Regions from separate parts of the Thioalkalivibrio sp. ALM2T genome, predicted to be linked through region 2. Evidence: riboswitches for the same ligand, from Rfam matches in the RefSeq annotation. Region 2 holds a riboswitch; each other region holds the start of a gene.

Region 1 (10,202 bases), on a different contig from region 2:
CCAGACGCTGCTCCGCGGTACGTTGGCCGAGCAAGGCGTGCAGGCTTTCGTCCTGGGCCAGTTCCTGGCTCATCACGCTCATCATGTGCTGGCGGAAGGTCGGCAGGCGGCCGGCGAGGTCGTCGACATGGCCGTAGGGCACGGCGCAGACGCTGGTGGACTCCAGTGCAATGGCACTGACCGGGTGCTTGCCGGAATGGATCGCGTCCAGCCCCAGGAGGTCTCCGGCCAGCGCGAAACCGGTGATCTGTTCGGTCCCGTCATCCGAGATCAGCACCGTTTTCAGTGCCCCGGTGCGGACCGCGTACAGCGCTTCGAACTTGGTCCCCATGGTGAAGAGGGGAGCACCCTTGGCGATCGGCCGGCGTTGCTGGACGATTTGGTCGAGTTGCCAGAGTTCATCCTGGGGCAGGCCCATAGGCAGGCAGAGCTGGCGGAGGGTGCAGTGCTGGCAGGCTTGGGTGGGTCGTAGCGTCATGGGTGCAGGGTAGCCGTTTTTTCGACGTTGGGGAAAGCGATTTTCGGGGTATGCCATCGGGGGCGGGAATGCGGTACTGTCCCCAAGAGTTGTAGGCGATTACAGAAGGTTTTGCCGTCGGGCAGGGGGCCGCGCCCCGAGATGAGTCGGGGTCCCCTCCCTCCGACGGCTGCGTGGACAATGTGGGCCATCGGTAATTAGACTGAGTCTAAAATCTGCGGCATGGTCAGGGTCGGCATTACGCGTGGGGGCTGAGAGACCCGACCGTCAGAACAAGGACAGGTGTAGCGATGATCGAGCGGTTACTGGAGCAATACATACGCTACGGGACCTTCGTGCTGCGGCATCCGGATGGCCGTGAGCAGCGTTTCGGGAACGGCGCTCCGGAAGTCACCATGCAGGTGCATGACAAGGCGGCGTTACGCAAGATTGGGCGCGACCCGGGCTTCCAGCTGGGCGAGACCTACATGGATGGCCTGTGGTCGCCCGGCCCCGAGGGCCTGCAGGTGTTCCTCGACGTGGCCATGCGCAACTTCGCGCCGATGTTCAAGCAGCGGGTTAACCCCGCAGTGCGCATGTTGCGGGCCCTGATCGAGCAGGGCAACAAGGTGGCACGCTGCTACCAGAACATCGCCCATCACTACGACGTCGATGAGTGGCTTTATCGTCAGTTCCTGGACGAGGGCATGTTCTACAGCTGCGCCTATTTCGAGCGCCCGGATATGACGCTGGAAGAGGCGCAGCAGGCCAAGTGCGCGATGCTGCGCAAGAAGCTGATGCTGGAGCCGGGGATGCGCGTGCTCGACATCGGTTGCGGCTGGGGCGGTCTGGCCTTCCATCTCGCCGAGCATGCCGACGTGCAGGTAGACGGTGTGACGCTGTCGAAGGAGCAGCTGCGGGTTGCCCGTGACGAGACCAAGCGTCGGGGGCTCGAGGATCGGGTGCGATTCCTCTATCAGGACTACCGCGAACACGACGACCAGTACGACCGCATCGTCAGCGTCGGCATGTTCGAGCATGTGGGCACGCCCAACTACGAGACGTTCTTCCGGCGCGTGCATGATCTGCTGAAGCCGGAAGGCATCGCGGTGCTGCACACCATCGGGCGCCAGGAGCCGCCTGGCACCTCCAACCCGTGGTTGAGCAAGTACATCTTCCCGGGCGGGTATACGCCGGCCCTGTCCGAGGTGATGGGCGCGCTGGAGCCCACGCCGCTGTACACCACCGATATCGAGTTCTGGCGCCTGCATTACGCCGAGACTCTGGCCGAGTGGTATCGCCGCTTCCAGAAGGTGCGGGCCGAGGCCGTCGAACGCTTCGATGAGCGTTTCTGCCGCATGTGGGAGTTCTACCTGGCCAGCTGTGAGGGCACCTTCCGCTGGTGGGATCAGGTGGTCTTCCACGTGCAGATGGCCAAGCAGCAGGATGCGGTGCCGCTGACCCGCGATTACCTCTATCGGGACGATGCCCCCGAAGTGATCTCCACACCGCCCGGGGAGGCCCGGGGCGGGCGTAGCGACGCGGCCTGACCGCACCCGCGCTGCGTGCGCCAACCGCGCGAACTGAACCCGCTTTCCCTACACTAAGGGTCACTCCGTACCCACGTCGGGTGCGTTGACACGTTCTGGAGCAGGGCGGGTGTTCGGTCGGATTCGCAAACGCAGGGAGCAGCAGGGCCAGGACGCGCCGGAGGCGACCGGACCGTCACAGGAGCACGTCCTGATCGAGGCGGCCGGGCGCAGCCGCATTACCGAGGTGGCTGCCACCGCACGGCGCGTACCCTGGTCGCTGAACTTCCTGCAGTTGCTGTGGGCCGCCGGGCCGGTCACGTTCCTGGCGATGCAGGGCGGCTACTTCCTCGGTTTTGGCCACGCCGCCCCGGCACAGAACTTCATCTTCTTTGCCGTTTACACCCTGCTGTTCGGGGTCATCGGCCTGGTCGCGCGCTTCGTCGCGGATGCCACACGGGGCAAGCGCCAGGAGCGCTCGCGCGATCAGCTGCGCAACACCATCGACTTGCTGCCGGATCTGCTGTTCGTCACCCGCGACCTGGCGATGGGAGAGATGACCCCGGACATGCGTCGGCGCAAGGCAGCCCAAGTCCTTCTGCACGAAGTGGATATCGCCCCCGAGGCCGTGGCGGTCGCGGTGCGCGAGATGACCGGCGATGCCAGCCTGGCTGCCGCCGCGGAGCAGATCGAAATCTATCGCCGCCTGGGTCTGCGCGCGCGCGTGGGCGATCTGGTGGATGCGACCGAGGATTCGAGACTCGCGGCACTGGAGAAGCTGCACCACGAGGCCCCGGAGGTCGCCGACCTGCTGCGTGATCGCCTGCGGGGCATGGCGCCGACCCAGGAGGACGGCGTGCGGCGCGTGGACCAGTTCCTCGACCGGCTGTTCTCCGCGGCGGATGCGGACGACCTGGCGCGCTGCACGCTTGAGGACGTGCAGGCGATCTTCGTGCTGGCGTTCGAACTGGTGAACGGGCGCCAGATCAAGCGACTGAGCTTCGAGTGGTCCGGTGGATGGCAGCTGGGCGCGGCGCTGGACCGCCTGGAATCGCAGGGCAATCGCTTTCGGGTGGCGCAGGCGGGGGTGGTCAGCCGCCTGCGCTCTCTGGGCATGCTGCTGGCACAGAGCGAGGCCTCCGGCCTGGAACCTCAGGCCCTGCGCGAGCCGGTGGTGAGTCTTGGACGTCAGGTGCTCGAGGCACTGCAGCGGCTGGAAGACCTCGAACCCGGGGAGCATTCGTCCGAGGGCCAGTTGCTGGGGCTCGCCCTGCGGCGCGTGGAGGATCTGCGCGAGGCGCGCGACCAGCTGATGCAGGCCCAGAGCCGCTATACGAACGCAGTGGAGCGCTGGGAAGCCCTGCGGCGAGCACAGGTCGAGAAGAAGGGCGAGAAGGGCTGGTTCAAGCGCAGCGTGCGGGGTATTCGGGTCAGCGAAGAGCTGATCGAACTGAGCGACGATCAGAAGCTCAAGCTGGCGAATGCCTTCTGCAACTATCTCAGCGAATTGAAGATCGAGCGACAGGGAGAGCTTTTCTACCTGGGCGGGTCTGTGCTGGACGCGGAAACCGCCAAGCGTATCGGCATCCAGCTGGCGCTGATCCTGGAACCGCTGGTGGACCTGACCAACCCGAGTATCCAGCGCGCCATCTATGCCAACCCCGCCGCCTACCTCGGGGGCTTGTACGTGGGCATGAGCGCGGATGCCAAGGCCGGTCTGGGCTCCGCCATGGTGCGCAAGGTGCGCCAGGACCTGGGACGCATGGCCGAATGGCTGGCGATGCGGCTGACCCGTATCTATCACCTGCCGCTGAGCGATTCCATGCGCGACTTCCTGGTTGCTCGCTACGGCGCCAACCGCGAGCGGATGGATATGCTGGCCACCCACCCCGGCGACGACTCACATCCGGTCGCACTGCGGGCCGAGCGCTCCCCGGAGTTCGACGCCATGCTGCAGGACAAGACCTGGGGGCGGCTCCTCAAGCGAGGCGCACGCTACCTGCATGCCGAGGAGCGTCGGCGGCGTTGATCGGAAAGGCGGGGCCACCCAGCGCCCTCTCGACTGGTAATTTTGCGCCCAACTGTGTAAGGTTCGCGCCGTTCCTTGGTGCCCGGTCGGCGTTTGCTGGTCGGGTTAAACGGGAAGATCGGTGAGCCCATGTTGATGGGCGAGTCCGACGCTGCCCCCGCAACGGTGATCGAGCGAGAGACCAAGGTCTCTGATGGTCGCGGCATATGTCACTGAGCAAACGCTCGGGAAGGCGCCGCACCGGAACGCTCGTCAGCCCGGAGACCGGCCAGGGAATGATCGCGCGGCATGCGGAGGGCATGCGAGGCGGATGATCGAGCCCAGCCGTTCGCCGGCCCTGGCCGATCCCCCTCGTGTCTGTTTCCTCCTGTCTGCGCGATCCCGACGAATCAACGGCGTGCGGGCGGCTCGCCGGGAGACACGGACGACATGAAACGCACAGCACTTTCCTCGGCCATTCTGCTGGCCATGACCCCCGCCCTGGCACACGCCCAGGACGCCCCCGAAACCGAAGCCCAGACCCTCGACACCGTCCAGGTGACGGCGAGTCGCATCGCTCAGACCGTCGACGAGACGCTGGCATCGGTCACCATAATCGACCGTGAAGAGATCGAGCGGCTGCAACCCAAACAGTTCACCGATCTGCTCGAAGGTCGCGCCGGGATCGAGACCTCCCAGAACAGCGCCTTCGGCAAGACCACTTCGGTCTTCACCCGTGGGGCGAGCTCTGGACACACCCTGCTGCTGGTCGATGGAGTTCGAATGGGGCCTGCGACGGGAGGTGGGGCAAGTTGGCAGTTCCTGCCGCCCGAAGAGATTGAGCGCGTGGAGATCGTTCGCGGGCCCCGCACCAGTATCTACGGCTCCGACGCCATCGGTGGCGTGGTGCAAGTGTTTACCCGCGAGGGGCGCAAGGGTCCGCCGAAGGTCAACGCGTTTGTCGGCGGCGGCAGCTTCAACACCTGGGAGACGGGTGTCGGCGTGGCCGGAGGCAACGATAATACGAGTTATAGCTTCTCAGTCAGCCACTTCAACACAGACGGAATCAATGTCCAGGATGGCGTGGGCGACGAAGACCGCGATGGCTATGAAAATACCTCGCTGGCTACCAAGGTCTCGCACCGCCTGGGTAATGGGGTGGAGGTTTTCGGTAGCGTGCTGTACTCAGAAGGTAGGACCGAATTCGATGGTTCCGAGGATGAAACCGATTTTCGGCATGCCGGGCTTCGTGCTGGCTTGCGCGTGCCCGTGACCCCGCTTTGGGATACCGAGGTCAGTGTCAGTCACAGTCGCGACGAGAACGATAACTTTAGCGAGGGTGTCTTTTCGTCGCGCTTCGATACGAAACGCGATGCCGTGGAGTGGCGCAACGATATCGAGATAACGGACCATGTTTACTTGATTGCCGGGATCGATGCGTACGAAGACCGGGTGGATAGCACCACCGACTATGTTGAAAATTCGCGGTACAACGTTGGCGCATACTCAGTGACGCAGGTTGGAGTGGGCCGTCATGACCTCGAGGGAAGCTTGCGTTATGACGACAATGAGCAGTTCGGCGACAAGGTAACAGGGCAGTTGGCTTGGGGTATGCAGGCAACAGATACCATACGTCTTCGAGCCACTTACGGTACCGCTTTTAATGCGCCTACATTTAATCAACTTTATTGGCCAGGGGCGGGCGATCCGGAACTTCAAGCAGAAGAGTCTGAAACGGTTGAAATAGGCCTACGAGCCAGTTTTTCGCAAGGGTATCTGGACGCAGCAATCTTCCAGTCCCGAGTGGAAAAAATGATTCCAGTTTGGCCGCCTGAGAATGTTGACCAAGCGAGGATTTCCGGACTTGAGCTGGAGGGTGGTTATGAACGTGAAGGTTGGATTTCGCGCGCTTCGTTGACCCTTTTGGATGCAGAGGATCGCGCCACAGGCAATGAACTTCCTCGTCGGTCCCCGGTAACTGCCCGTTTCGATCTGGATAGGCAGATCCAAAGCTTTTCGTTTGGGGGCTCCATCATTGCAAAAAGCCGTTCATACAACGACAGCGCCAATGATGAGCGGCTCTCTGGTTACGGTTTGGTGAATTTGCGCGCTGGGTACCAGATTAATTCGGAGTGGCGAGTCGAGGCCTCGATTGACAACGTGTTCGACCGGGATTACGTGGTCGCGAGAAATTCGTTTGATGGAGTTGACTACAACCAGCCGGGGCGGGCCGCGTTTGTGAAGCTCCGCTACCAGCAGAGGTAAGACCATGGGAAATCGACTGTCGAAGATTGCGACGCGTACCGGCGACGAGGGCCGCACTGGCCTGGGTGATGGCTCGCGGGTGGACAAGGACAGCCACCGGGTCGAGGCCTTCGGTGATGTGGACGAGTTGAACAGTGTCGTGGGCCGGGTTCTGGTCCACGATCTGCCCGAGGAAGTGCGTCGTTCGCTGGCCCTGGTGCAGCACGAGCTGTTCGATCTCGGGGCGGAGCTGGCGGTGCCGGGCCATGAGGCACTTCCGGAGGCCTCGGTCGAGCGGCTGGATGTCGAGCTCGAGAGCTTCAACGCCGATCTTCCGGCGTTGAAGGAGTTCATCCTGCCCGGTGGTGGTCCGGCCACGGCCGACTGCCATATCGCGCGGACGGTGTGCCGCCGTGCCGAGCGACGGCTGGTGGCGCTCAACCACCACGAGGCGCTGCGGCCAAATTCCCTGGCCTACATCAACCGCCTGTCGGATCTGCTGTTCGTGCTCTGCCGCGTGCTCGCGCGTCACGAGAACGGCGCGGAAGTCCTCTGGCAGCCGGCCAATCAGCGCGGCTGAATCCGGCCCGTACCCCCAAATTCAGTCTGTTCTTAACCGGCATGTCGGGAAGCGCTGAAGGTTCAGCGTTTCCCGACCGCTTGCCTGTTGTGCAGCGGTCTGTAGTTTCTCCGGAGTCATCCGTATGTCCATCTGGAAACGCACCCTATTATTGCTTGCCGCCTGCCTGTGGGCGGGGTCGGCGTGGGCCGGTCCACAGATCACCGGCATCGTGTCGGATCGCTCGGCGGCCGAGGTTGCCGCCGGCGCCCATCGCTTTCTCGAGGCCCATCCCAACGCGGAAGTCGTTCTGCGCACACCGGAGCAGCTGGCCGACAAGGACGACGCCGCCGTTGCGGCCCTGTGGGCCGAGGCCGATGCAGTACTGGTGGCCGCCGTGTTCGGCGACCAGGCCGGGCGCCTGGAGCGCCTGTTGCGCGAGCAGCCGCCAGCCGACGGCGCGGCGGTGCTGGCGATCAATAGCGAACGCCGCCTGACCGCACTGTCGCGCCTGGATGGCGAGTTCGTGCTGGCGGGCCTGGAAGACGATGCGCGCACCGAGCTGGCGGAGAACCCCGAACCCGGAGTGGACCCGCGGGAACATCTGACGACTCAGAAGGAGCGCTTTGCGGAGCAGGTGGACTGGCTGACAGGCCGTGCCTTCTATCAGGGCCGTACCCCGGAGAGCATGGAAGGGCTGATGCGCTGGCTGGCGGCGGCCGGTGGCCATGTGATCGAGGTCCCCGAACCGGACCCGCGCGAGACGATCCGCTATTACCGGGATGGGGTCTCGAGAGCCGATCCCGGGGATCTTGGACTCGACGCTGGGCCGGCTGTCGCGCTGCTGGACCTGGATACCGGCGACCGGCCCGGTGATCGGGCGCTGCTGGATGCGAGCTGCGAGGCGCTGGAACAACGCGGCCTGCAGTGCTTTGCCGTGCTGGCGCGCTGGGGTGGCGCCAGCCGCGAGGCGGTGGAGCAGCTGGCCGAACGCGCGGCCCCGGCCGAGCTGGCCGGGATCGTGAGCCTGCAGGACTTTGTCGTCGGCGGGGGCGGCAACCGCGAGGCCGTGGCCGCGGCCTTTGGCGAGCTGGACGTGCCGGTGGTCAAGGGGATCCGTCTGGCGGACGTCAGCACGCTGCAGTGGCAGCTGTCGCATGAAGGGATCCCCTGGGACAAGGTGCATTACCACGTGGCCATGCCCGAGTTGCAGGGGATGAGCCAGCCGATGGTACTGGCCACCGCCGGCGAGCCGGCGATCGACGCGCGCACCGGGGTGCGCCTGCGGCTGTCGGAGCCAGAGGACGAACGGGTCAAGGCCCTGGCCGAGCGCATGGCGGCCTGGCAGCGCCTGCGCGCCAAGGACAACGCGGACAAGCGCGTGGCGGTGGTGTACTACAACCATCCGCCGGGGCGGCAGAACATCGGTGCGGACAAGCTCGACGTGCCCGAGTCGTTGCTGGAGATGCTGCAGCGGCTGGAGGCCGCGGGATACGACCTCGGGGATGACGTGCCCGAGGATACCGATGCGCTGATGGACATGATCCAGGATCGCGCAGTGAACCTGCCGGAGCAGGCGGATGCGCTGGATGCGATCGCCGGGCGAGTGCCTTCGCTGGATCGCGAACAGTACCAGGCCTATTTCGAACGCCTGCCCGAGTCCGTGCAGGCGGAGCTGGTGGATGGTCCGATCGGCTATCTGCAGGCCCGCCTGGAGACGGCCTGGAAGGCCGACAAGACCGAGCTGGCCCAGGCCGCGCTGGACAGCGGGGTCGGCGATCTGCGCCACATGCTGGAGAGCTACCCGCACGATGCGCAGGAGCGGGCGCTGGACCTGCTTGCACAGTACGAGGCGGCCTGGAAGGCCACGCTCTCCAGTGCGGATGAACACGCAACCACCGAGAGCCTGCGCAAGGCGCTGGTGCGTACCGGAATCCCGGGCCTCACGGGCTGGGGCGAGGCGCCCGGCGAGGCGATGACCCGCGACGGCGAGATGCTGTTCCCGGGGATCGAGTTCGGCAACGTGTTCATCGGCCCGCAGCCGCCGCGCGGCTGGGAGGTCAGCGAGCGCCTGCTGCACGCCAACACCACCTTCCCGCCGACCCACCAGTATGTCGGCTTCTACCACTGGATCCGGGATCACTTCGAGGCCGATGCGCTGGTCTATGTCGGGCGCCATTCGACCCGCGAGTTCCTGCCGCGCCGGCGCGCCGGCATGACGCCGGATGACTATCCGGAGATCCTGGGCGCCGAGCTGCCGATCATCTATCCCTACATCGTCGACGGCGTGGGCGAGGGCATCCAGGCCAAGCGCCGTGCCATGGGCGTGATGATCAGCCACCTGACCCCGCCGCTGGCGGCCACCGAGCTGTACGACAGCCTGCTCGAGCTGCGTCAGCTGGTGGAGACCTACGAGTCCGCCGCGCAACCCGACGCAGCCACCCGTTCGCGCGCGGCGCAGACGTTGCGTGAACGCATCGACGATCTGGGTCTGACCGAGACCATCGAGCGTGAACTGGCGCGCGGCCATCACCATGACCACGGGCACCACCACGACGCGCACGGAGATCATCACGACCATCACGAAGGCGATGACCACCACGAGGTGTCCGAGTCAGCCCATAACGACGCGCGCCATGAGGAGGAGCACGGCGAGCATCACCGGGACGACCACCATGGGGAACATGGTCACGACGAACACGAACATGCTCACAAGCACGACCATGAGGACGAGCACGGTGACGAGCATGGCGAGGAACACGGCGACAGTCGCCTCGCCGAGATGGACGAGGAGCTGCTGGTCCACGAGATCGGTCACTACCTGACCGACATGCAGGAGGACCAGATGCCGCTGGGCCTGCATGTGTTCGGTCGTGACTGGAGCGACGAGGCAGTGGACACCATGCTCGCGTCGATGGCCGGCGATGACGAGATCGGCGACGACTGGGACGCGAAGCTGCGCGGCTCACCGGCCAGCGAGCGCGAGCACCTGCTGGCGGCGCTGGAAGGACGCTTTGTCCCGCCCGGCCAGGGCAACGACCCGATCCGGACCCCGGAAGTCCTGCCGACCGGGCGCAACTTCCATGCCCTGGCCGCGGACCTGGTGCCGACCCGGGTGGCTTGGGCCATTGGCCAGGAACTGGCGGCCGACGCTCGCGAACACGGCGACCCGGAGGCGGATGGCAGCGAGGCCATTATCCTCTGGGCCTCGGACACGGTGCGCGACGAGGGCGTGATGGTCGCCTTCGGGCTCGACATGCTGGGCGTGCGTCCGGCCTGGAACAGCCGCGGCATCGTCGAGGGCCTGGAGCGCATGGATCTCGACGAGATCGAACGCGATCGCCGTCGCGACGCCCTGTTCACCACCTCGGGCCTGTTCCGCGACCTCTACGAGGATCAGCTGGT
Region 2 (10,202 bases):
GGGCCAGGCCCGTGTCGGCCTCGACGAGGCCCCAGTCTGCAGGCCGGTCCGCGCGGTGGCGTTCGATCCGGCGCGCCATTTCGGCGTCATCCGCGCGCGCCGTCGCCACGTAGGTCACGGGCAGGCGGCTGGCGGCCGCCAGTTGTTCCGCCAGCCGGCTCTTGCCCGAGCGCACGCCACCCAGCACCAGGGTCTTCATGCGACCGGATCCGTCGAATCGGCTTGCAGAAGGGTCAGTATGTATTTCATATCCAGGTGTTCTTCCAGAGAATCGGCAAGGCGTTCCAGGCCGCGCTCCCGCGCCGTTGCCAGGTCTTCCCCTTTGTCCATCCCGGTACGCATTCCCGCCCAATTGAGCAAGGCCTCGGCGGCGTCCGCTGTATCGAACACGCCGTGGACATAAGTTCCGGCCACCGTGTCATCCTCGCTGCGGGCGCCATCCGGGCCGTGTTCCAGCTGCAGAACCGGACGCCCCAGGCCCGGGCCGGTCGTCACGCCCGCATGGATCTCGTAGCCTTCCACGCGGGCCTCCCGATCCAGCACGCGGTCGCCGCTCACCTGTTCCAGGTGCTTCTCCGGGGCGAGCCGGGTCTCGATATCCAGCCAGCCCAGCGCCGCGGTGGAGCCCGGCTGGCCCTCCACCCCATCGGGATCGTGCACCGCACGCCCCAGCATCTGGAAACCGCCGCAGATGCCCAGCACCTTCCCGCCATAACGCACATGCCGCTCCAGCGCGGCCTCCCAGCCCTGCTCGCGCAGCCAGGCGAGGTCACCACGCACGGCCTTCGAGCCCGGCAGGATGACCAGATCCGCCGGCTGCAGGGATTCGCCTGGACCAACAAAGCGCAGGTCCACTGCCGGGTGGAGACGCAGCGGATCGAAATCCGTGTGGTTGGAGATGCGCGGCAGTGCCGGCACGACCACCTTCAACGCATCCGCAGCCTTCTCGGGCATCGCCTCGCGCGGCAGGGCGTCCTCGGCATCCAGATAAAGCCCGTGCAGGTACGGAATCACGCCGAGCACCGGCTTTCCGGTTTCCTGTTCCAGCCAGTCCAGGCCGGGTTGCAACAGGCCGATATCGCCGCGAAAGCGGTTGATCACGAAGCCCTGTACCCGCGCGCGCTCCGTCTCGCTCAACAGCGCCAGCGTGCCCACCAGGTGCGCGAACACCCCGCCCCGGTCGATATCCGCAACCAGGATCACCGGGCAGTCCACGGCCTCGGCAAAGCCCATGTTGGCAATGTCGCCGGCACGCAGGTTGATCTCCGCCGGCGAACCGGCGCCCTCCACGAGGACGTGGTCGTACTGTGCGGTCAGTCGGCCATGCGAGGCCAGCACCGCCTCGCGCGCCACTGGCTTGTAGTCGTGGTAGGCCCGGGCATCCAGCTCCGCCGCCGGCCGGCCGTGGATGATCACCTGCGCGCCCTGGTCCGAGCTGGGTTTCAGCAGTACCGGGTTCATGTCCGTATGCGGTTCCAGGCCACAGGCCGCCGCCTGCAGGGCCTGGGCGCGCCCGATCTCGCCACCATCCATAGTGACCGCGCTGTTCAGCGCCATGTTCTGCGGCTTGAACGGCACCACCGACAGCCCGCGCCGGTACAGCACGCGCGCCAGTCCCGCCACCAGCACGCTCTTGCCGGCATCCGAGGTCGTGCCCTGCACCATCAGCGTCGTACCCATCAGGACGCCCCCAGTGCCTGTTCCAGGCGCTTCCATTCGTGTTCCTGTCCCGGCAAGCCAAAACGAAGGCTGCCCGGCTCATCAAACCGCCGAACCAGAATGCCCTGCGCGCCCAGGCGATCCTGCCAGCCCGCGGGATCGTCCACGCGGCACCACTGAAACAGCGCGGTGCCGCCGGCGGGTTCCAGCCCCTGGTCGCGCAGCAAGTCCGCCAGGCGCTGGCCACGTGCCTCGAGCATGCCGCGTGTCTCGGCCTGCCAGGCCCGGTCCGACAGCGCCTGGGTGGCGATCCAGCGAGACGGTCCGGCAAGACCCCACGGGCCCATCCGGGCGGCCAGTCGCGTGAGCAGCGTGTCCTCCGCAATGACAAATCCCACGCGCGCCCCGGCCAGGCCAAAGAACTTCCCCAGCGAGCGCAGCACCACCAGCCCCTTCCGCGGCTTTTCCTGCGCCAGGCTCGCCTCCGGTGTCACGTCCATGAAGGCCTCGTCCACGATCAGCCAGCCGCCGCGCGCGGCCAGGGCCGCATGCCACGCCAGCAGGTCCGCGCGGTCGAACCGCTGTCCGGTCGGGTTGTTGGGGTTGACCAGCACCAGCACGTCCAGGCCGGGCAATGCGGCCTCGATCGAATCCCCGTCCAGCGGGACGACGTTGTGCCCGGCCCCGTGCCAGGCGCGAGCGTGTTCGTTGTAGCTGGGCTCGAGGATGCCCACGCGCGAAGTGCCTTCCCGTAGCGCGGGCAGCAGCTGGATCGCGGCCTGGGAACCGGGCACCGGCAAAAGCGCCCCGGCCCCATAATAGGCGGCGGCCGCGGCCTCCAGGCCGTCGTCCGGTTCCGGCAGGCGCGCCCAGGCCCCTGGCGGAAGCTCGCCTGCGGGGTAGCCATGCGGGTTGATGCCCGTGGAAAGATCCAGCCAGTCGGCCTTGGGGATCCCGTAGCGCGCGGCCGCCTGGCGGATACCGCCCCCGTGCACCTGAATCAGCGCCTTCGGCTCCGGCGTCTGCATCGATTGGGCCTCAGAACAGGACAACGACAATCACCCCGGCCACAATAAAGGCCATCCAGATGGCCAGCGCACGATCCAACAGCGTAATTGCCTGGCGAATGCCTGCCGCGTCGGGCATGCGGCCCATCCCCAGGCGGGGTCGCCACTCGCGCTGCCCGCCATAGGGCGCCGCTCCGCCCAGGACCACGCCCAGCGCACCCGCCCCCGCGGCCATCACCGGCCCCGCGTTCGGGCTCTTCCAGCCGGCGGCCTGCTCGCGCCAGCACTGCAGCGCGTCCCGGCCACGCCCCGCCAGGGCATAGGCCAGTGCCGTCAGCCGGGCCGGGATCAGGTTCATGGCATCGTCCAGGCGCGCGGCGGCCCAGCCAAACGAGCGAAACCGGTCATTGCGATAGCCCCACATCGCGTCCAGCGTGTTCACCAGGCGATAGGCGACCACGCCCGGCGCGCCGGCCACCAGGAACCAGAAGATCGTGGCGAACAGCGCGTCGTTGCCGTTCTCCAGCACCGACTCGATGGTGGCGCCACTCACCCCGCGCTCATCCAGGGCCGCCGTGTCGCGACTGACCAACATGCCGACACCAGTGCGCGCCCCAGACAGGTCATCCCTTTCCAGGGCCTCGGCCACCACCTCCGCATGCTCGTCCAGACTGCGCCAGCCAATCGCCAGCGTGAGGATCACCAGCGTCAGAAGCCAGCCCCAGGCCAGCGAGGCGCCCAGTGCGGCCAGCGCCACCCAAGGCAGGACCAGCGCCGCGAGGAGAAGCGCTCCGCGTGCACGGCTCGGCGCATGCCAACGCGATTCGGCCCAGGCCGCGAGCTGGCCGAATCCGGCGAGCGGGTGGAACCACCGAGGGTCACCAAACAGTCGGTCCAGGACCAGGGCGCCCATCAGGATCAGAAAGGTACTCATGCCGGGCCGCGCCCGGATGCCCCATCCGGACCCGTGACGGATTCCCGCGCATCCGGGGACTCGACCAGCTCGCACGCCGCACCCCAGCGGTCCTGGAATACCAGGTCTTCCAGCGGGCGGCGGCTGTCCCAGCCGGCGGTCTCCAGCAGCGGCCGGTCATAGAAGCGCTCCACATGCCCCAGGCACAGCACCGCGATCGGGTACCCGCCTTCGGGCATGTCCAGCCGATCGGCCAGCCAGTCCGGATCGAACAGGGAGACCCAGCCCATGCCCAGGCCCTCGGCGCGGGCGGCCAGCCACAGGTTCTGGATCGCGCAGGCGGCGGAACACAGGTCCATCTCGGGGAGCGTCCGCCGGCCGAGCACGTAGCGCTCGCGGCCATCGGTCAGGGCCACGACCAGCAGCTCGCCCGCCTCGCGGATGCCCTCCAGCTTCAAGCGATGCACCTCCGCTGCGCGCTCGCCACAGGCTTGTGCGGTGCGGGCCTGTTCCTCCGCCGCGTGGGCATGCAGCGCCTCGCGCTCGGCCGGGTCGGTAATGCGCAGGAAGCGCCAGGGCTGCATATACCCGACGCTCGGCGCACGATGCGCCGCCTCAAGCACGCGCCGCAGCACCGCCGGATCAACCGGGTCCGGTCGAAAGTGGCGCATATCGCGGCGTTCCGCGATCACCCGGTAGACGGCCGCCAGCTCATCTTGGGCAAAGCCCGAAGCAGCCGCATCCGCATCGGGCCGGGAAGGATTCTCGTTGGCGGGCAAATCGGACTGCATCGGCTTACCGTCAGGGCGACGCGACGCGGATGCAGAAGAATCGGGGCATGGTCATGACAGATCCATGCCTACCGACCCTCGCCCACCGCGCGGTCGCAGAAAGTTCGTCCAGGCCGGTCTCCGGGCTCGCGAATCCCCGGCAATCCGGGGCGGCAAGTCGCCTTCCCGGGCCACGTGCGGCCCAGTGGCTTTCGACTTGCCGAGGTCCGCGGTGCCTGATGGAGCACCCCGCGAACCCACTCGCCTACCGTTGCGGGGGCAGCGTCGGCATGGAGCTGAGGAGGATCCCGCGCCTGCACCGACTTCCCGTTTAACCCGTGCGACCAATCACCCGGGCACCTGGCAGCGAAGCGTGAATCATACGCGGCAAGCCCACTGCCGACCAATTGACGCTCCGAGGCGCCCCAGGCTTGCTGCTATGATGCCCCGCTAGTCCAACGCCTGGTGACGGCTCACCAGCCGGCTCGAAGGCGCTTGAATAACCAATCCAATGCGACTGTAAACTCATGCAATTCTGGACTTCTCGAACTCCACTGCTCGCTTGCCTCATGGGCCTGCTCTCGACCCCGCTGCCCGCAATCGGGGACTCGATTACGGTCACCGACGACGATGACCGCGAGGTCCATCTGGAGCAGCCTGCCGAGCGCATCGTCAGCCTGGCCCCGCACATCACCGAGGTGCTGTTTGCCGTGGGTGCGGGGGACCGCATCGTGGGCGCAACGCAGTACAGCGATTATCCGCCCGAGGCGGAGGCCATCCCGCGGATTGGCGGCTACAGCCGGATTGACCTGGAACGGGTACTGGAAAGGGACCCCGATCTGGTGATCGCGTGGAAGAGCGGCAACTCCGCCTCCCAGGTCGAACGCCTGCGCGAACTGGGACTGCCGGTGTATGTATCGGAACCGCGCAGCTTCGAGGGTGTGGCCTCGAGCATGCGGCGCATGGCCACGCTGGCCGGCACGCATGACCAGGGCGAGGCCGCGGCACAGGACTTCCTGGACCGAATGGACGCGCTACGCGCCACGTACGGCGACCGGGATCCGATTCGCGTGTTCTATCAGGTGTGGGAGCAACCGTTGATGACGGTCAATGACGACCACCTGATCGCCGAGGCCATCGCCGTGTGTGGCGGCGTGAACGTGTTTGGCGATCTCGACCGCCTGGTGCCGCGCATTGGGCGCGAAGCCGTACTGGATGCCGACCCCGAGGTCATCATCGGCGGCGGCATGGGCGAGGACCGCCCCGACTGGGTGATCGCCTGGGGCCAATGGGAGGACATGACCGCGGTCCAGCGCGACAATCTCTTCTTCATTCCCCCTTCGCTCCTGCAACGCCATACCGGACGCATCGCGGAAGGCACCGCCCTGATGTGCGAAGAACTCGAACGCGCCCGCACACGCCGTCCCGCCCCATCACCATGACGGTCCGCCTCGCGGTCTCTCGCAACGGATACTGCGGGACACCAATGAAGGAGCGTTGTACGTGTGCTGAAGGCCGCGCTCCCGCCGTTCCGGCAATCCACCGCTTCGCCCGCCTGGAGCGGAGGGCTCCCGCTTGACCCGTTCGTTCCTCCTGGCCCTCGGCGTGCTGTTGCCCGCGTCTGTGCTCTCCGTCCTGGTGGCACTGGCTTACGGCAGCGTGCAGATTCCGTTCCCTGACCTGCTGAGTGTCTTCTTCGGCGAGGCCTCGCGACTGCACAGCACCCTGGTACTGGAGCTGCGCCTGCCGCGCGCGCTGGCCGCGTTCGCCGCCGGCGGGCTGCTGGGCCTGGCCGGAGCGCTCATGCAGGTGCTGCTGCGCAATCCACTGGCCGATCCCTACGTGCTGGGGCTCTCTGGCGGCGCCTCGGTGGGCGCCTTGCTGGCGATGCTGGCGGGGCTGTCTATGTTCTCGGTCTCGGCCGCGGCCTTCGTGGGTGCCCTGCTGTCCACCATTCTGGTGTTCGGCCTGGCCCACGGCACGGGCAGCTGGACCCCGACCCGCCTGCTGCTGACCGGTGTCGTGGTGGCCGCCGGCTGGGGCGCGATGATCAGTTTCATCCTCGCGGTCAGCCCCACCGCGGAGCTCCCGGGCATGCTGTACTGGCTGATGGGCGACGTCTCCCATGCCCGCAACCCCTACCCCGCCTGGGGCGTACTCGTGGTCGTCGCCCTGCTCGCCCTGCCCTTTGGGCGCACCCTGAACGTCCTGGCGCGCGGGCCAATGCAGGCCGCGGCCCTCGGAGTGGCCGTACGCCCGGTGGAATGGACGATCTATGTCGTGGCTGCCCTGATCACCGCGACTGCGGTCACCCAGGTCGGCGCGGTCGGCTTTGTCGGGCTGATCGTGCCGCACATGCTGCGTCTGATCTTTGGCAACGACCAGCGCGTGATCCTGCCGGCCTCGGCCCTGGGCGGGGGCATCCTGCTCACCCTGGCCGACACCCTGGCCCGCACGATCATCGCCCCGGAGCAATTGCCGGTGGGCGTCATCACCGCGATGCTGGGTGTCCCGGTGTTCCTGTTCCTGCTCTACCGGAGCCGCTGATGCCGCGTACACCTCCCCCAGCCCCCGCGGCGACCCAGCCACACGACACACCGGGCCTGGGCGCGCGCAGCGTCCACCAGGAACCGGGGCCCAAGACCCTGCTCGCGACGCATGACCTCGTCATCGACGTGCCCGAGCGGCCGCCCGGTTCGCCGCTGGACCTGACGGTGGATCCGGGCCAGTGCTGGGGCATCCTGGGCCCGAATGGGGCCGGCAAGAGCACCCTCCTGCAGACCCTCGCCGGCCTGCGGGCCGCGCGTGCCGGAACCATCAAGATCAAGGGACAATCCATTGCGGCCCTCGCCCGCGCGGAACTGGCCCGTCGCCTGGGCCTGGTCTTCCAGACCCACCATGACGGCTTTCCCGCCACGGTGCTGGAGACGGCCCTGATCGGACGCCACCCGTATCTGCGGCCCTGGGATATCGAGTCTTCCGAGGACTACGCCCGCGCCCGTGCGGCACTCGCGGCGATGGATCTCGCTGACCTCGAGGACCGCATGGTGGACACCTTGTCCGGCGGGGAACGCCAGCGCCTGGCGATCGCGACGGTCCTGACCCAAGATCCCAGCCTGCTCCTGCTGGACGAGCCCACCAGCCAGCTGGACCTGCATCATCAGGTGGCCGTGCTCAACCGCGTGCAGGCCATCGTCGGTCAGGAAAACCGAGGCGCAGTGCTGGTCCTGCACGACGTCAACCTCGCGGCGCGCTACTGCGATCACTTGCTTCTGCTATTCCCTGACGGACAGGCGTGCTGGGGCCCCACGGCCACCATGCTGGTGCCCAGTGCACTGGAGCGCCTGTACAACCAACGCCTGAGCGTGGGCGAGGTGGACGGCCTGCCCGTCTTCCTGCCCCGCAACGAGTAATCCCTATGGAATTCTTCCGCACCCTGCATTCCGACCTGAATGCCGAAAGCCTGCAGCGAAGCCTCACCGTGCCCGTATTACCCGACGCCAGCGGCGCGATCGATACGCTGATCGCCGACGAGGGCCCCGATGCCGGTGTCGTGTACTGCCTGTGGGGGGAGTTTCGCGTCCATCGGGAACTCATCAACGGTGGCGTTCGCTTTTCCCTGCCGGAATGCCCCAATGGCCTCGCCTGGACGCTGACCACGGGTCATCCGCCCGACCCGCAAGCCGTTGTCCTGCACCTGACCATCAGTCGCCAGGAGCACGACCCGGACTTCGTCGAGAGCCTCGAGATGTTTGCCGATTCCTGGCAGGTCCCGGCCACCTGACAGAACGCCCCATGACGGGAAACGATGCAATTTTCTTTTCGTTTCATGGTCGGTATGGTGCAGATCTGTTGCGAAGGAGAACGCCATGAACCCGACACCGCCGGACAGCGTGAAGACCTCTCATCCCACCCAGGACGGGGCCGGGGTGAAGATTCGGCGCATCCATGATTTTAGTGGCGGGCTGGATCCCTTCCTGATGCTGGACGAACTGAAGGCCAGCGCGCGCGAGGACTACATCGGTGGCTTCCCCTCGCACCCGCACCGCGGTTTCGAGACGCTTACCTACCTGGTCCACGGCGGGCTTACCCACGAGGACTCCATGGGCAACCAGGGGCGAGTGGAGGCCGGCGAGGCCCAGTGGATGAGTGCCGGGCGTGGCGTAATCCACTCCGAGATGCCGCTTTTGGACGCGGACGGCCTGCACGGCTTCCAGCTTTGGGTAAACCTGCCCGCCCGGCGCAAGATGGACCCACCGCGTTACCGCGACGTGCGCGCCGACGCGATGCGCCACCTGCCGGAAGACGACGATTCGCTGCGCTTCAAGGCCATTGCCGGCTCCTGGCAGACCAGCGCCGGGGACACCGAAGGCGCGCTGCCGCAGATCGGCGAAGGCGCCGCCATGGCCGACCTCACGCTACCGGCCGGCTATCGCCTGTCGCTTGCGGTGCAACTGGAAGATCGCGTGCTGGCCTACGTGTTCGACGGCGAGCTGACCGGCCTCGGCACGGGCCAACTGGGCGTCTGGCACGGCCACACCCAGATCCACCTGATCGCGCAGCAGGATGCCCGGGTACTGCTGTTCAAGGGGCGGCCGCTGGGCGAACCGATCGCGCACTACGGCCCGTTCGTGATGAACACCTCCGGCGAGATCGAACAGGCCATCAGCGACTACCAGTCCGGCCAGCTCGCCGCCGAACCGGCCAGCATGGACTGAGCTCGCGCCAGCGCACCATCCCACAAGTTCCGCGCGCGAATCCCCCTCTCCGTCATCCCGGAAACCGCCCAGCGGTGATCCGGGGTCTCACCGCGTGGACCAACCCCCAACCTGCCGCCTGGCACCCCCGCCAGAGATCCCGGGTCTTCGCTCCGCTGCGGCCGGGATGACGCCGAGGAAGATCACCCGACCGGTGATACTTGCACCCCCCGCCACCTACCGCTTTCGTCATCCCGGAAACCGCGCAGCGGTTATCCGGGATCTCACCGCGTGGACCAACCCCCTGACCTGCTGCCTGGCACCCGCGCCAGAGATCCCGGCTCTTCGCTCCGCTACGGCCGGGATGACGCCGAGGAAGATCACCCGACCGGTGATACTTGCATCCCCCGCCACCTATCGCTTTCGTCATCCCGGAAACCGCGCAGCGGTTATCCGGGATCTTATTGCGTGGAACGAACCCCGACCCGCTCTCTCGCACCCACGCAGATGACCCCGGCTCTTCGGTTCGCTACGGCTGCGGTGACGGGGCGCTGGGAACCCGGATCGCAATAGGCGTGGCGGGCTGCCCAGCTAGGCTTGGGAGTGGGTCCGGTGATCCCACGATCCGTTCCGTGGAGAAGGATGGCCCCGCAACGGGTGCAGGGTCGCTGGTTCTTGGCCGGCCCCCGGGTCCGGCCTCAGCCGCCTTCCTCGATCAGCTCGATGGCGTTGCCGTCGGGATCGCGCACGAATGCGGCCGGGCGCCCGGAACGACTGCGCTCCACGGGAATCCCGGCCCCTTCCAGGCGCGCCGCCAGCGCCTCCAGACCACGGACGCGCAACGCCAGATGACGGTCCTGACCGCAGCGCACGCCGCGCTCGGTCGGATCGGGGTTCGGCACCTGCAACAGATGCAGCGCCTGTCCGCTCCCCAGGTCATACCACAGGCCGGGAAAGTCGAGATCCGGGCGTTCCAGCGGCACCAGGCCGAGCTGCTCCCCGTAAAAGGCCGCCGCCACCCGTATGTCCGCAATCACCAGGCTTGCGTGATGCAGACGCAGGATGCCGGGTTCTGCCCCCTTCACCGAAGTCATACCCGCATCACCCCCGAGGCCGGTTCGAGCAACACAATAGCCTGGGCTGCCACCCCTTCCTT
Region 3 (10,202 bases), on a different contig from region 2:
GATCGCCCACGAGGAGGACAGCTACCGCGAGCGGATCGAGGCGTTCTTCGACGAAGCGGCCGCGCGCCTGGCGACGCATCTGGAGGCCGGGCGTTCGGTCTGCGTGCTCAACGAGGGTGATCCGTACTTCTACGGCTCGTTCATGCACGTGCACCTGCGCCTGCGCGAGCGCTTTCGCAGCGAGGTGGTGCCGGGGGTGATCTCGCCGCTCGCCGCGGCCGCGCAACTGCCGACCCCGCTGGTGATGCGCGACGACACCCTGAGTATCGTGCCGGGGACATTGCCGGAGGCGGAGCTGGAGGCCGCGCTCAGGCCCGCGCAGGCGGCGGTGATCATGAAGCTGGGCAAGCAGCTGCCGAAGATCCGCCGCGTGCTGGATCGCCTGGGGCTGAGTGCGCGCGCCTGGTACATCGAACGCGCGAGCTTCGACGAGGAACGGGTGCGGCCGCTGGCCGAGGCGCCCGAGGTGGCGCCGTATTTCTCCCTGCTGGTGATCCACGGCGAGGGGGTGCGGCGATGAGCGGGCGACTGACCGTGGTCGGGGTCGGCCCGGCCGGGCCGGAATGGATCACCCCGGAGGTGACCGCGATCCTCGAGCGCGCCAGCGACCTGGTGGGCTACGGGCCGTATCTGGAGCGGGTGGCCGGGGCGCAGCACCGCGTGCATGCCTCGGACAACCGCGAGGAACTGGCGCGCGCGGCGCATGCCCTGGACATGGCCGCCGAGGGGCGCGACGTGGCGGTGATCTCCGGTGGCGACCCCGGCGTGTTCGCGATGGCGGCCGCGATCTTCGAGGCCCTGGACGGCGCCGAGCCGGGGCGCTGGGACGCGGTCGAGGTGGAGGTGGCCCCGGGGCTGTCGGCGATGCAGGCGGCCGCCGCGCAGCTGGGGGCGCCGCTGGGCAACGACTTCTGCGCGATCTCGCTGTCGGACAACCTCAAGCCGTGGCCGCTGATCGAGCGCCGGGTGCGGCTGGCGGCCGAGGCCGATTTCGCCATGGCCTTCTACAACCCGATCTCGCGTGCGCGGCCCTGGCAGCTGGGCGCGGCGCTGGACATCGTGCGCGAGGTCCAGGGACCGGACACCCTGGTGGTGCTGGCCACCGCGGTGGGCCGCGGCGAACGCGAAGAGGTGCAGGTGTCCAGCCTCGGCGCGGTGGACCCGGCCGCGGCCAACATGAGCACGCTGGTGATCGTCGGCGCCGCGTCCACCCGGGTGGTGGAACGCCCGTCGGGCCGGCGGCACGTGTACACCCCGCGCTATGTCGAGGCGCCGGACGCGCCGTGAGTGAGCGGCAGGTCCTGCAGCCAGTCGAGGACCGCCTGCGGGGTGTGCAAGCGGGGCACGCCGGGGGCATCCGGCGGGCGCTCCACCATCACCACCGGGATGCCGCGTTCGCGGGCCGCCTGCAGCTTGGCGGCGGTGGCCGCGCCGCCGCTGTCCTTGGTCACCAGCACGTCGATGGCGTGTTCGTCCAGCAGGCGGCGTTCGTCGGCCACGGTGAACGGGCCGCGGGTGTGGAGCCAGGTGACCCGGGGCAGGGCCGGCGGCGGCTCGGGCGGGTCGATGGTGCGGATCACGTAGTCCAGCGCGGGCGCGGCCTCGAACGCCTCCAGATGCTGGCGGCCGGTGGTCAGCAGCACGCGCCGGCCGAGCGGCGGCAGGGCGCGCGCGGCGGCCTCCAGATCGGGCACGCGCACCCAGTGGTCCCCGGGCCCCGCCTCCCACGCGGGCCGGGTCAGGCGGGCCAGGGGCACGCCGGCCTGGCGCGTGGCGGCGGCCGCGTTGGCCGAGATCTGCCGCGCGAACGGGTGGGTGGCGTCCACCAGGGCGTCGATCGCGTGTTCGCGCAGGTACGCGGCCAGGCCGTCGGCGCCGCCGAACCCGCCGCTGCGCCGTGGCAGCCGCGAGGGCGCCGGCTTGCGCGTGCGCCCGGCCAGCGAGACGGTGGCCTGCCACCGCGGGTGGCCGTCCAGCAGCGGTTCCAGTGCCGCGGCCTCGGTGGTGCCGCCCAGCACCAGCACCCGCCGCGGGCGCGGTTCGTGCGTGGAAGGGGATGAACGGGAGGTCATGAGGATGACAAGTGTAGCGAGGCCGAGCGCACGGACGCCATGGCTGAACATCGTCGGCGTGGGTGCGGACGGGCTGTCGGGGCTGGCGCCGGAGGCCCACGAGGCGGTGGCGCGGGCGACCACGGTGATCGGGGGTGCGCGGCATCTGGAGATGCTGCCGGAGCAGCCGGAGCAGGAGCGCCTGGTGTGGCCGTCGCCGCTGGAGACCGCGCTGGACTGGATCGAGGCGCGCGCCGGGCGGCCGCTGTGCGTGCTCGCCAGCGGCGACCCCTTCTGGTTCGGGGTGGGCGCGACCCTGATGCGGCGGTTTCCGGTGGAGGCCACGCGGGTGTTCCCGGCACCGTCGGCGTTCAGCCTGGCCGCCGCGCATATGGGCTGGCCGCTGCAGCAGACCCGGTGCCTGTCGGTGCACGGGCGGCCGATGGAGGCGCTGAGGCCCTGGCTGCACGACGGCGCACGCCTGCTGATCCTGAGTCGCGACGGCGAGACCCCCGGGGAGCTGGCGCGCTGGCTGTGCGAGCTGGGCTTCGGCGCCTCGACCCTGACCGTGCTGGAGCAGCTGGGCGCGGCGGCCGAGGGCGAGGTGAGCGCCACCGCGCAGGATTGGCCCGAGGTCGCGGTGGATCCCCTGAATACCATCGCCCTGGAATGCCGCGCGGCGCCGAGCGCCGCGGTGATCGCGGCCAGCGCCGGACGCCCGGAGGCGCAGTTCGAGCAGGACGGCCAGATCACCAAGCGCGAGGTGCGCGCGGTGACCCTGGCCCTGCTGGCCCCCGGTCGCGGCGAGCGGCTGTGGGATATCGGCGCCGGTTCCGGCTCCATCGGCATCGAGTGGACGCTGGCGGATGCGGACAACCGCGCCGTGGCCATCGAACCGCGTGCGGAGCGTCTGGAACGGATCGGGCGCAATGCCAGCGCGCTGGGGGTGCCGGCCCTGCAATGTGTTCACGGGCGCGCGCCGGAGGCCCTGGACGGCCTGGCGCCGCCCGACGCGATCTTCATCGGCGGGGGCCTGACCACGCCGGGGCTGGTGGAACACTGCGTGGAGAGCCTGCGCCCGGGCGGCCGTCTGGTGGCCAACAGCGTGACCGTCGAGGGCGATGCGGTGCTGGCGGCGGCGCAGGAGCGCCACGGCGGCGAACTGACCCGCATCAACGTGAGCCGCGCGGAACCGCTGGGCGGGATGACGGGCTGGAAGCCGCTGCGGCCGGTGACGCTGTGGTCGCTGCGCGTCACCTGAATACGGCCGGGGTTCGGCTGGTGCCCGGTGTCGGCTTCGCCTCGGCTTGTGCCGCCGAGGAGCTGGAGGGCCTGATCCGCGAGACGCTGGCCGCGGCCCGCGCCGTGCTGCCGGCGCAGCGCGTCGCGGGGATCGAGGCCCGGCAGCTGGCGGCGCCGGCGCACAAGCGCGACAGCCACATGCTGGCGACAGTGGCACGAGGGCTGGAGCTGGCGCTGGTGTTCCCGTCGGCGGCGGCGCTGACGGATTGCGACGGCGCATTGCGCACGGAGTCGGCGCGCGCGCGGGCCGTCGCCGGGGTCGGCTCGGCGGCCGAGGCGGCGGCGCTGGCGGCGGCCGGCAAGGGCGCGCGGCTGCTGCTGCCGCGCCGTCTGTCGCCGCGGGCCAGCTGTGCCGTGGCCGTGGTGGAAACGTTTGGTGAATTCGAGGAGCAGTGATGACGGTTCATTTTGTCGGAGCGGGCCCCGGTGCGGCGGATCTGCTGACCCTGCGCGGGCGCGATCGCATCGCCGCCTGCCCGGTGTGCCTGTACGCCGGTTCGCTGGTGCCGGAGGCGGTGCTGGAACATGCCCCGGAGGGGGCGCGGGTGGTCAACACCGCGCCGCTGACGCTGGACGCGATCATGGAGGAGATCGAACGCGCCCACGCGGCGGGTCAGGATGTGGCGCGCCTGCACTCCGGCGACCTGTCGGTGTACAGCGCGCTGGGCGAGCAGATTCGCCGTCTGGAGGCGGCGGGGATCGACTACAGCATCACGCCCGGCGTGCCGGCGTTCTCCGCCGCGGCCGCGACCCTGGGGCGCGAGCTGACCGTGCCGGAGGTGGCGCAATCGGTGGTGCTGACGCGCACGCCGGGGCGGGCGTCGTCGATGCCGGAACGCGAGCAATTGACGAGCTTCGCGGCGACCGGGGCCACCCTGGCGATCCACCTGTCGCTGCACAACCTGCAGGCAGTGGTGGACGACCTGCGGCCGCACTATGGCTGCGACTGCCCGGTGGCGATCGTGTTTCGCGCCAGCTGGCCGGACGAGACCGTGGTGCGCGGTTCGCTGGGCAACATCGTGGAACGGGCGGAGACACTGACGACGCGGCGTTCGGCGCTGATCCTGGTGGGGCCGGCGCTGGACCCGGACGATTTCCGTGACAGCGCCCTGTACGACCCGGCGCACGTGCGCCGCTATCGCGGCATGGATTGCGACTGAGGGGCAGGGTGTTCGCCTGCAAGCAGGCTCCTACGGTTTCTTGCCACGTAGGAGCCTGCTTGCAGGCGAAGGGGCCGCCACGCGGCGGCCCCGTAGTGGTCGCGGGAATCAGCGGCGTCGGAAGTTGTCGTGGCAGGCCAGGCAATGGTGGCGTACGCCGTTCAGCGCCTCGGTAGCGCGGAGCTGGAACGCCGGGTCCTCCAGGTCTTCAGCCGCATCCACCTTCCTTTGTAGCTCGGTCGCCGCCTCGCGGTAAGACACCTTGTATTCGGCGAACTCCGGGTCCCCCCAGGCTGCGGGCAGAGCGCCGGGTTCGCCGTCCCGCGCCGGGGTCTCGCGCGCGAACCAGGTGCCGATGTCGTCGGCCCGCCGCGCCAGTTCGTCGGCCAGCTCGGGCAGGCGCTCGGCGAACGGTGCGTCATAACGCAGGATCTGCTCGATGCTGCGGTAGGTGGCCGAGGTGCCCTGCATGCTTTGCTGGCGGAAGCGCTGGAAGGCCTCGGTGGCGTCCACCGTGGCCGGGTCGTCCAGGGTCTCGCTGTAGTCGTCGCCCCAGGGCCCGGGCACCGGGACCGTGACCTCGCCGTCGCTGGCGGAGCCAGTTCCGGCGAACAGGATCAGGGCAAGGCCGGTCACCCACAGGGCCGGTGTAAAGGTGGTTCGAGTCATGTCGGATCTCCTTTCCGGTGTCAGAAGCGGAACTGGTGCTGGAGGTGCAGTTCCCAGGCCGAGGTGTCGGCATCGCGGTCCAGCCACATCAATTGGGTCTTCTGTCGCTGGCCGCGGTGATACCAGTTAAGGCCGGCGCCCCACTCGCGCTGCCAGCGCTCGTCGGTGCCGAGGTCGTCGCCGGCGTCGTGGCGCAGCACAGCGTGGCGTGCGGCGACCTCGATCCCCTCCCAGGGCAGTGCCTGGGCCAGCTCGAGTTCGGCGCCCAGGTCGTGGTAGGAGGGTCCGTGATCGGGCGATACGTCGCGGCGGAAGGCGGCAAATGAGATCGCGGTGCGGGCAAACTTGACGACGCTGTCGGCCGTTGCGGTGACCCAGTCGGCGCGCTGCTGGTCCACCCGGTCTTCCCGCCCGCGAGTCCAGTCGCGCAGGTGGTTGCGATTCGCCGCCTGCAGGCCGGCGCCCAGGGCCAGCGTGCGCTCCACGGGCTTGCCGACCGTGGTGTTGTCGCGCGGGACCGCACCCACGGGTGCCCAGGCCCCGCGGGCGCTGAACAGGTGGCCGGAGGTGGATGGGCGGTCGTCCCGCTGGTCCAGGCGGCCGCGGCCATCGAACACGCCGACGGCCCATGCCCGGTCCTCGCCATTACCCCCCAGAAGCGTGACACCGGTATCCCGTCCGGCCGGAACCTCGAACTGGTTCCCTGCGATGCTCAGTTCGGTGAACAGGCGGTTGGGTCCCCCAATGTCCCGCGGCAGGCCGAAGGGTACGGTGAACTGGCCGGCGCGCAGGTTGAGGGACTCGGTCAGCGAGTATTGGAGCCAGATATCGCGCATTGAGAGCTCGCCGCTACTGAAGTCGGGCTGCAGGCGGAAGCTCAGATCGGGATGGAAGAGAGTGCCCGTGGTATCCAGCCAGGCGCGGCGAAAGTCGAATTCGCTGGTGGCGTCCTCCTCGCCACGCTCGATGGCGTAGCGGCCCTGGATGAGCGGGTCCAGTGTGACGGCGAGCCCGTCGGCTTCACTGCCGAGTTCGAACTGTGCCTGGAGGGGGGAAGCCCCGCCACTGGCGATCAACAGGCCGAGAAGGGTCGGGGCCGGAGCCAGGAGTGGCAATCGGCCGGGTCGTCGAGTCGGTTTGTTCAAGGTTTGTCTCCCTGGGACGCACACCCCGTGCGTCGTGGATGGAACGACGCAGGGTCAGCCAGGGGAGGTCGGGGAGTAGACACAGAAGCCCGACCCGCCCGCTTGCCCACCGCAGCGTCGGGTTCCCTCCTGGCCGGTCTCCGGACTCGTGAAGCGGGCGGGGTGCCCGGGCGGATCGCCTTCCCACGCCGGGTCGCGGCGCAGTGGTTCTCGATCCGTTGTCTTCACCTACCGTTGCGGGGGCAGTGCCGGCATTGCGAAAGGGTGTTCGCGCACCGGCTTCCCGATTATCCCCGGCGATGGAACGCCAGGGCACCTGGAGGCGGGGCGCAGGTTACTGGGGGCCAACGAGGCTGGCAAGAGGCGCGCTTCATGAACGACGAACCGGGTTGATTGATCTGGATCAACGGTGGGGGCGATTTCGCTGGTCGATCGAATCCCGGGTCGATAGGGTGGGATTCAGGTGGTTTGGACCGAGTCTATATCGGTCTTCGCCGATGCTGATCCAATCTCAGGGAGACCCGCCATGATCCGACGTTCCTATCTGCGCAGCGCCATCCTTTCGGCCTGCACCGCCCTGGCACTGGGCGTGGCCGCACCCGCCGTCGCGGATACCGATTACTCCCAGTACCGGGATGTGTTCGAGCCGCTGCCGGCGTTGCCGCCGATCCCTGCCGATAACTCCATGACCAAGGAGAAGATCGAGTTGGGCAAGATGCTGTTCTTCGAGCCGCGCATCTCCAGCTCCGGTGTGATCTCCTGCGCGACCTGCCACAACCCGGCGCTGGGCTGGGCGGACCGGATTCCGCGCGCGGTGGGCCATGACGGCCAGGTGGGCGAACGCAACACCCCGACCGTGCTGAACTCCGGGTTCTTCACCGCGCAGTTCTGGGATGGCCGTGAGGACGACCTGGAAGGCCAGGCGCTGGGCCCGATCCAGGATGCGATCGAGATGGCGATGCCTCTGGAAGAGGCGATCGAACGGCTGGAAGAATTCAACGAGTATCAGGAGAAGTTCGAGGCCGCCTATCCGGATTATGATGGCGACAACGTGATCAACAGCGATCACGTGGCCAAGGCCCTGGCGACCTTCCAGCGCACCCTGAACACGCCGAATTCGCCGCTGGATCGTTGGCTGGTGGGTGACGAGGGCGCAATGTCCGAGCAGCAGATGCGCGGAATGAAACTCTTCGCCGATAACGGCTGTGTGGCTTGTCACCGTGGCCCAGCGCTGACCGACAGCAACTTCCATCGCATCCAGGTGCCGGGCTCCGAGGACGAGGGCCGCTACCTGGTCACCGGCGAGGAGAGCGACCGCTTCGCGTTCAAGACCCCGACCCTGCGCAATGTGGCGCTGACCTATCCCTACATGAACAACGGCGAGACCGCTACGCTGGACGAGGCGATCCGCATCATGGGGCAGGAGATGCTGGGCATGGAGTTCAGCGACGATGAAGTTGCGGACCTGGAGGCCTTCATGCATGCGCTGACCGGTGACATGCCGCAGTTCGAGATCCCGTCACTGCCGTAAGCGACCGGTCGCCACTGGCGATGCCAAGCCCCCTCCGGGTCCGGAGGGGGCTTTTTTGTGTCGCCTATTCGACGGTGATGGTGATCTTGTCGGAGGTCACTGGCGGGTCGAAGCTGAGGTGGCGGTAGTCCATGAAGAGCAATTGCAGGGTGTGAGTACCCGGCTCCAGTTCGATCTCGCCTTCGGTCTGACCGCCTCCGAAGTGGCGCTTGTGGTCGGAGAAGGGGAGCGAGGCATCCAGGTCGACCTCGTCCAGCGGCTGGTTCACCAACAGGTGGTGATGCCCGGTGTTGTCGGCCTCGACGCCGGCCGGGGCCACGCCCATGCCGCGCAGGCCCATCTGGATCCGCACGGGACTCTCGATGGTGTCGCCATCCTGCGGGCTGATGAAGTACACCTTGGCTCCTTCGGGCGCCGGAACGCGGTCCGTGCTGGCCGCACTGCTTGCGGCTAGGGCGAATCCTCCAGTGACCAGAGCGATGGTCGCGAGGCGGGTGAGCGAAACGGATTTCATCACGACTCCTTCGGGCGATAGGGGCCCGTGTGTTGGCCTGTCTCGAGTATAGCCGGTGGAAACCGCGCTACCGGGTTATCGCCCTGTAGGGTTCTGCTACCCTAGGCGCCTTTGCTCACTACCCGTAATCGAGTGTCCCGCGCATGAGTTTCCGTACCCGTTTTGCCCCCAGTCCCACCGGTTATCTGCACATTGGTGGTGCCCGTACCGCATTGTTCTCCTGGTTGTACACCCGTCATCACGGCGGCGACTTCGTGCTCCGCATCGAGGACACCGATCTGGAGCGCAGCACTGCGGAGTCGGTGAACGCGATCCTGGAGGGCATGAACTGGCTCGGTCTGACCTACGACCACGGCCCCTTCTACCAGACCGAGCGCTTCGACCGGTACCGGGAGGTGATCGACCAGCTGATGGCCGCCGGCCACGCCTATCGCTGTTACTGCTCGAAGGATGAGCTGGACGCCATGCGCGAGGAGCAGAAGGCGCGCAAGGAGAAGCCGCGCTACGACGGTCGCTGCCGCGCCCGTACCGAGCCGCGCGAGGGCGTGGAGCCGGTCATTCGCTTTCGCACGCCGGACGAGGGCGTGACGGTCGTTGACGACATGGTGCGCGGCAAGGTCGCGTTCCAGAATCACGAGCTGGATGATCTCATCATCGCCCGCTCGGATGGCTCGCCGACCTACAACCTGACGGTGGTGGTGGACGACATGGACATGGGCATCACCCACGTGGTGCGCGGGGATGACCACCTGAACAACACGCCGCGCCAGATCAACATCCTCAAGGCGCTGGGCGTGGAGCCGCCGCGCTATGGCCACCTGCCGATGATCATGGGGCCCGACGGCGCCAAGCTGTCCAAACGCCACGGCGCGGTGTCGGTCATGCAGTACCGTGACGAGGGCTACCTGCCGGAGGCCCTGCTCAACTATCTGGTGCGCCTGGGCTGGGCGCATGGCGACCAGGAGATCTTCGGACTGGACGAACTGGTTCGCCTGTTCGATATCAAGGACGTGAACCAGTCCGCCTCCGCCATCAACCCGGACAAGCTCCTGTGGCTGAACCAGCACTACATCAAGACGCTGGACCCGGACCACGTCGCGCTGGAACTGGGCTGGCACCTGGGACAGCTGGGGATCGATCCCTCCGAAGGGCCGGAACTGCGCGACGTGGTCATCGCACAGCGCGAGCGGGCGCGTACCCTGCGCGAGATGGCCGAAAACAGTGTGTATTTCTATCGTGAGTTCGAGGACTACGACGAGAAGGCGGCGCGCAAGCAGCTGACCGCCGAGGCGCAGCCCGTGCTGCAAACCCTGCACGATGGCTTCAGCGCTCTCGGGGCGTGGGAGAAGGAGGCGCTGCACGAGGTGGTGGTGCACACCGGCGAGCGCCTGGAGCTCAAGCTCGGCAAGGTGGCGCAGCCCCTGCGCGTGGCCCTGACCGGCGGTACGGTGTCCCCGCCCATCGATGACACGTTGGTGCTCATTGGTCGCGAGCGCGTTCTGGCCCGTATCGACCGTGCGTTGCAGAAAATTTCCGCCGCAGCGGGTTGACACATTTGGGGGTGCTGGCTACAGTACGCGCTCGCCTGACACGGGGCCATAGCTCAGCTGGGAGAGCGCCTGCATGGCATGCAGGAGGTCGGCGGTTCGATCCCGCCTGGCTCCACCACTCAGGGGTACTGCGAGTTCATTAATGCATCGTTTTGGAGTCATATCGCTCTACGTTGGATTGGTGCTGGCAGTGATCGGATTGATCGGCGGATTCGGGCTGATGCTCACCGGGGAACAGACCTGGTCGAAGCCCCTCATCGCGCTGGTACCGGTCGGGTTT

What was found. A riboswitch is a leader RNA that binds a small molecule or an ion and turns the genes downstream of it on or off. The one in region 2 is predicted to bind cobalamin.
Region 1: another riboswitch for cobalamin. It lies ahead of F816_RS0104790 (TonB-dependent receptor domain-containing protein); the one in region 2 lies ahead of bluB (5,6-dimethylbenzimidazole synthase).
Region 3: another riboswitch for cobalamin. It lies ahead of F816_RS0104685 (porin); the one in region 2 lies ahead of bluB (5,6-dimethylbenzimidazole synthase).

What each region holds. Positions count from the first base shown of each region.
Region 1 covers NZ_KB906558.1:21,808-32,009, reverse strand. Annotated here, with positions in the region: gene fnr (fumarate/nitrate reduction transcriptional regulator Fnr) at 1-478, opposite strand, end outside; gene F816_RS0104800 (cyclopropane-fatty-acyl-phospholipid synthase family protein) at 769-2,007, shown strand; gene F816_RS0104795 (hypothetical protein) at 2,117-4,015, shown strand; cobalamin riboswitch at 4,075-4,303, shown strand; gene F816_RS0104790 (TonB-dependent receptor domain-containing protein) at 4,445-6,259, shown strand; gene F816_RS0104785 (cob(I)yrinic acid a,c-diamide adenosyltransferase) at 6,264-6,818, shown strand; gene F816_RS0104780 (cobaltochelatase subunit CobN) at 6,943-10,202, shown strand, end outside.
Region 2 covers NZ_KB906556.1:292,403-302,604, forward strand. Annotated here, with positions in the region: gene cobU (bifunctional adenosylcobinamide kinase/adenosylcobinamide-phosphate guanylyltransferase) at 1-199, opposite strand, end outside; gene F816_RS0101325 (cobyric acid synthase) at 196-1,680, opposite strand; gene cobD (threonine-phosphate decarboxylase CobD) at 1,680-2,687, opposite strand; gene cbiB (adenosylcobinamide-phosphate synthase CbiB) at 2,698-3,600, opposite strand; gene bluB (5,6-dimethylbenzimidazole synthase) at 3,597-4,370, opposite strand; cobalamin riboswitch at 4,464-4,728, opposite strand; gene F816_RS0101345 (cobalamin-binding protein) at 4,919-5,791, shown strand; gene F816_RS0101350 (iron ABC transporter permease) at 5,925-6,896, shown strand; gene F816_RS0101355 (ABC transporter ATP-binding protein) at 6,896-7,762, shown strand; gene F816_RS0101360 (hypothetical protein) at 7,768-8,133, shown strand; gene F816_RS0101365 (pirin family protein) at 8,219-9,067, shown strand; gene F816_RS0101370 (VOC family protein) at 9,745-10,140, opposite strand; gene ispF (2-C-methyl-D-erythritol 2,4-cyclodiphosphate synthase) at 10,137-10,202, opposite strand, start outside.
Region 3 covers NZ_KB906558.1:568-10,769, reverse strand. Annotated here, with positions in the region: gene F816_RS0104720 (precorrin-2 C(20)-methyltransferase) at 1-520, shown strand, start outside; gene cobJ (precorrin-3B C(17)-methyltransferase) at 517-1,287, shown strand; gene F816_RS0104710 (cobalt-precorrin-6A reductase) at 1,260-2,072, opposite strand; gene F816_RS0104705 (bifunctional cobalt-precorrin-7 (C(5))-methyltransferase/cobalt-precorrin-6B (C(15))-methyltransferase) at 2,077-3,312, shown strand; gene F816_RS0104700 (cobalamin biosynthesis protein) at 3,291-3,749, shown strand; gene cobM (precorrin-4 C(11)-methyltransferase) at 3,749-4,513, shown strand; gene F816_RS0104690 (cytochrome c) at 4,622-5,182, opposite strand; gene F816_RS0104685 (porin) at 5,203-6,327, opposite strand; cobalamin riboswitch at 6,441-6,654, opposite strand; gene F816_RS0104680 (cytochrome-c peroxidase) at 6,854-7,858, shown strand; gene F816_RS0104675 (DUF4399 domain-containing protein) at 7,923-8,372, opposite strand; gene gltX (glutamate--tRNA ligase) at 8,516-9,922, shown strand; tRNA gene F816_RS0104665 (tRNA-Ala) at 9,965-10,040, shown strand; gene F816_RS0104660 (hypothetical protein) at 10,065-10,202, shown strand, end outside.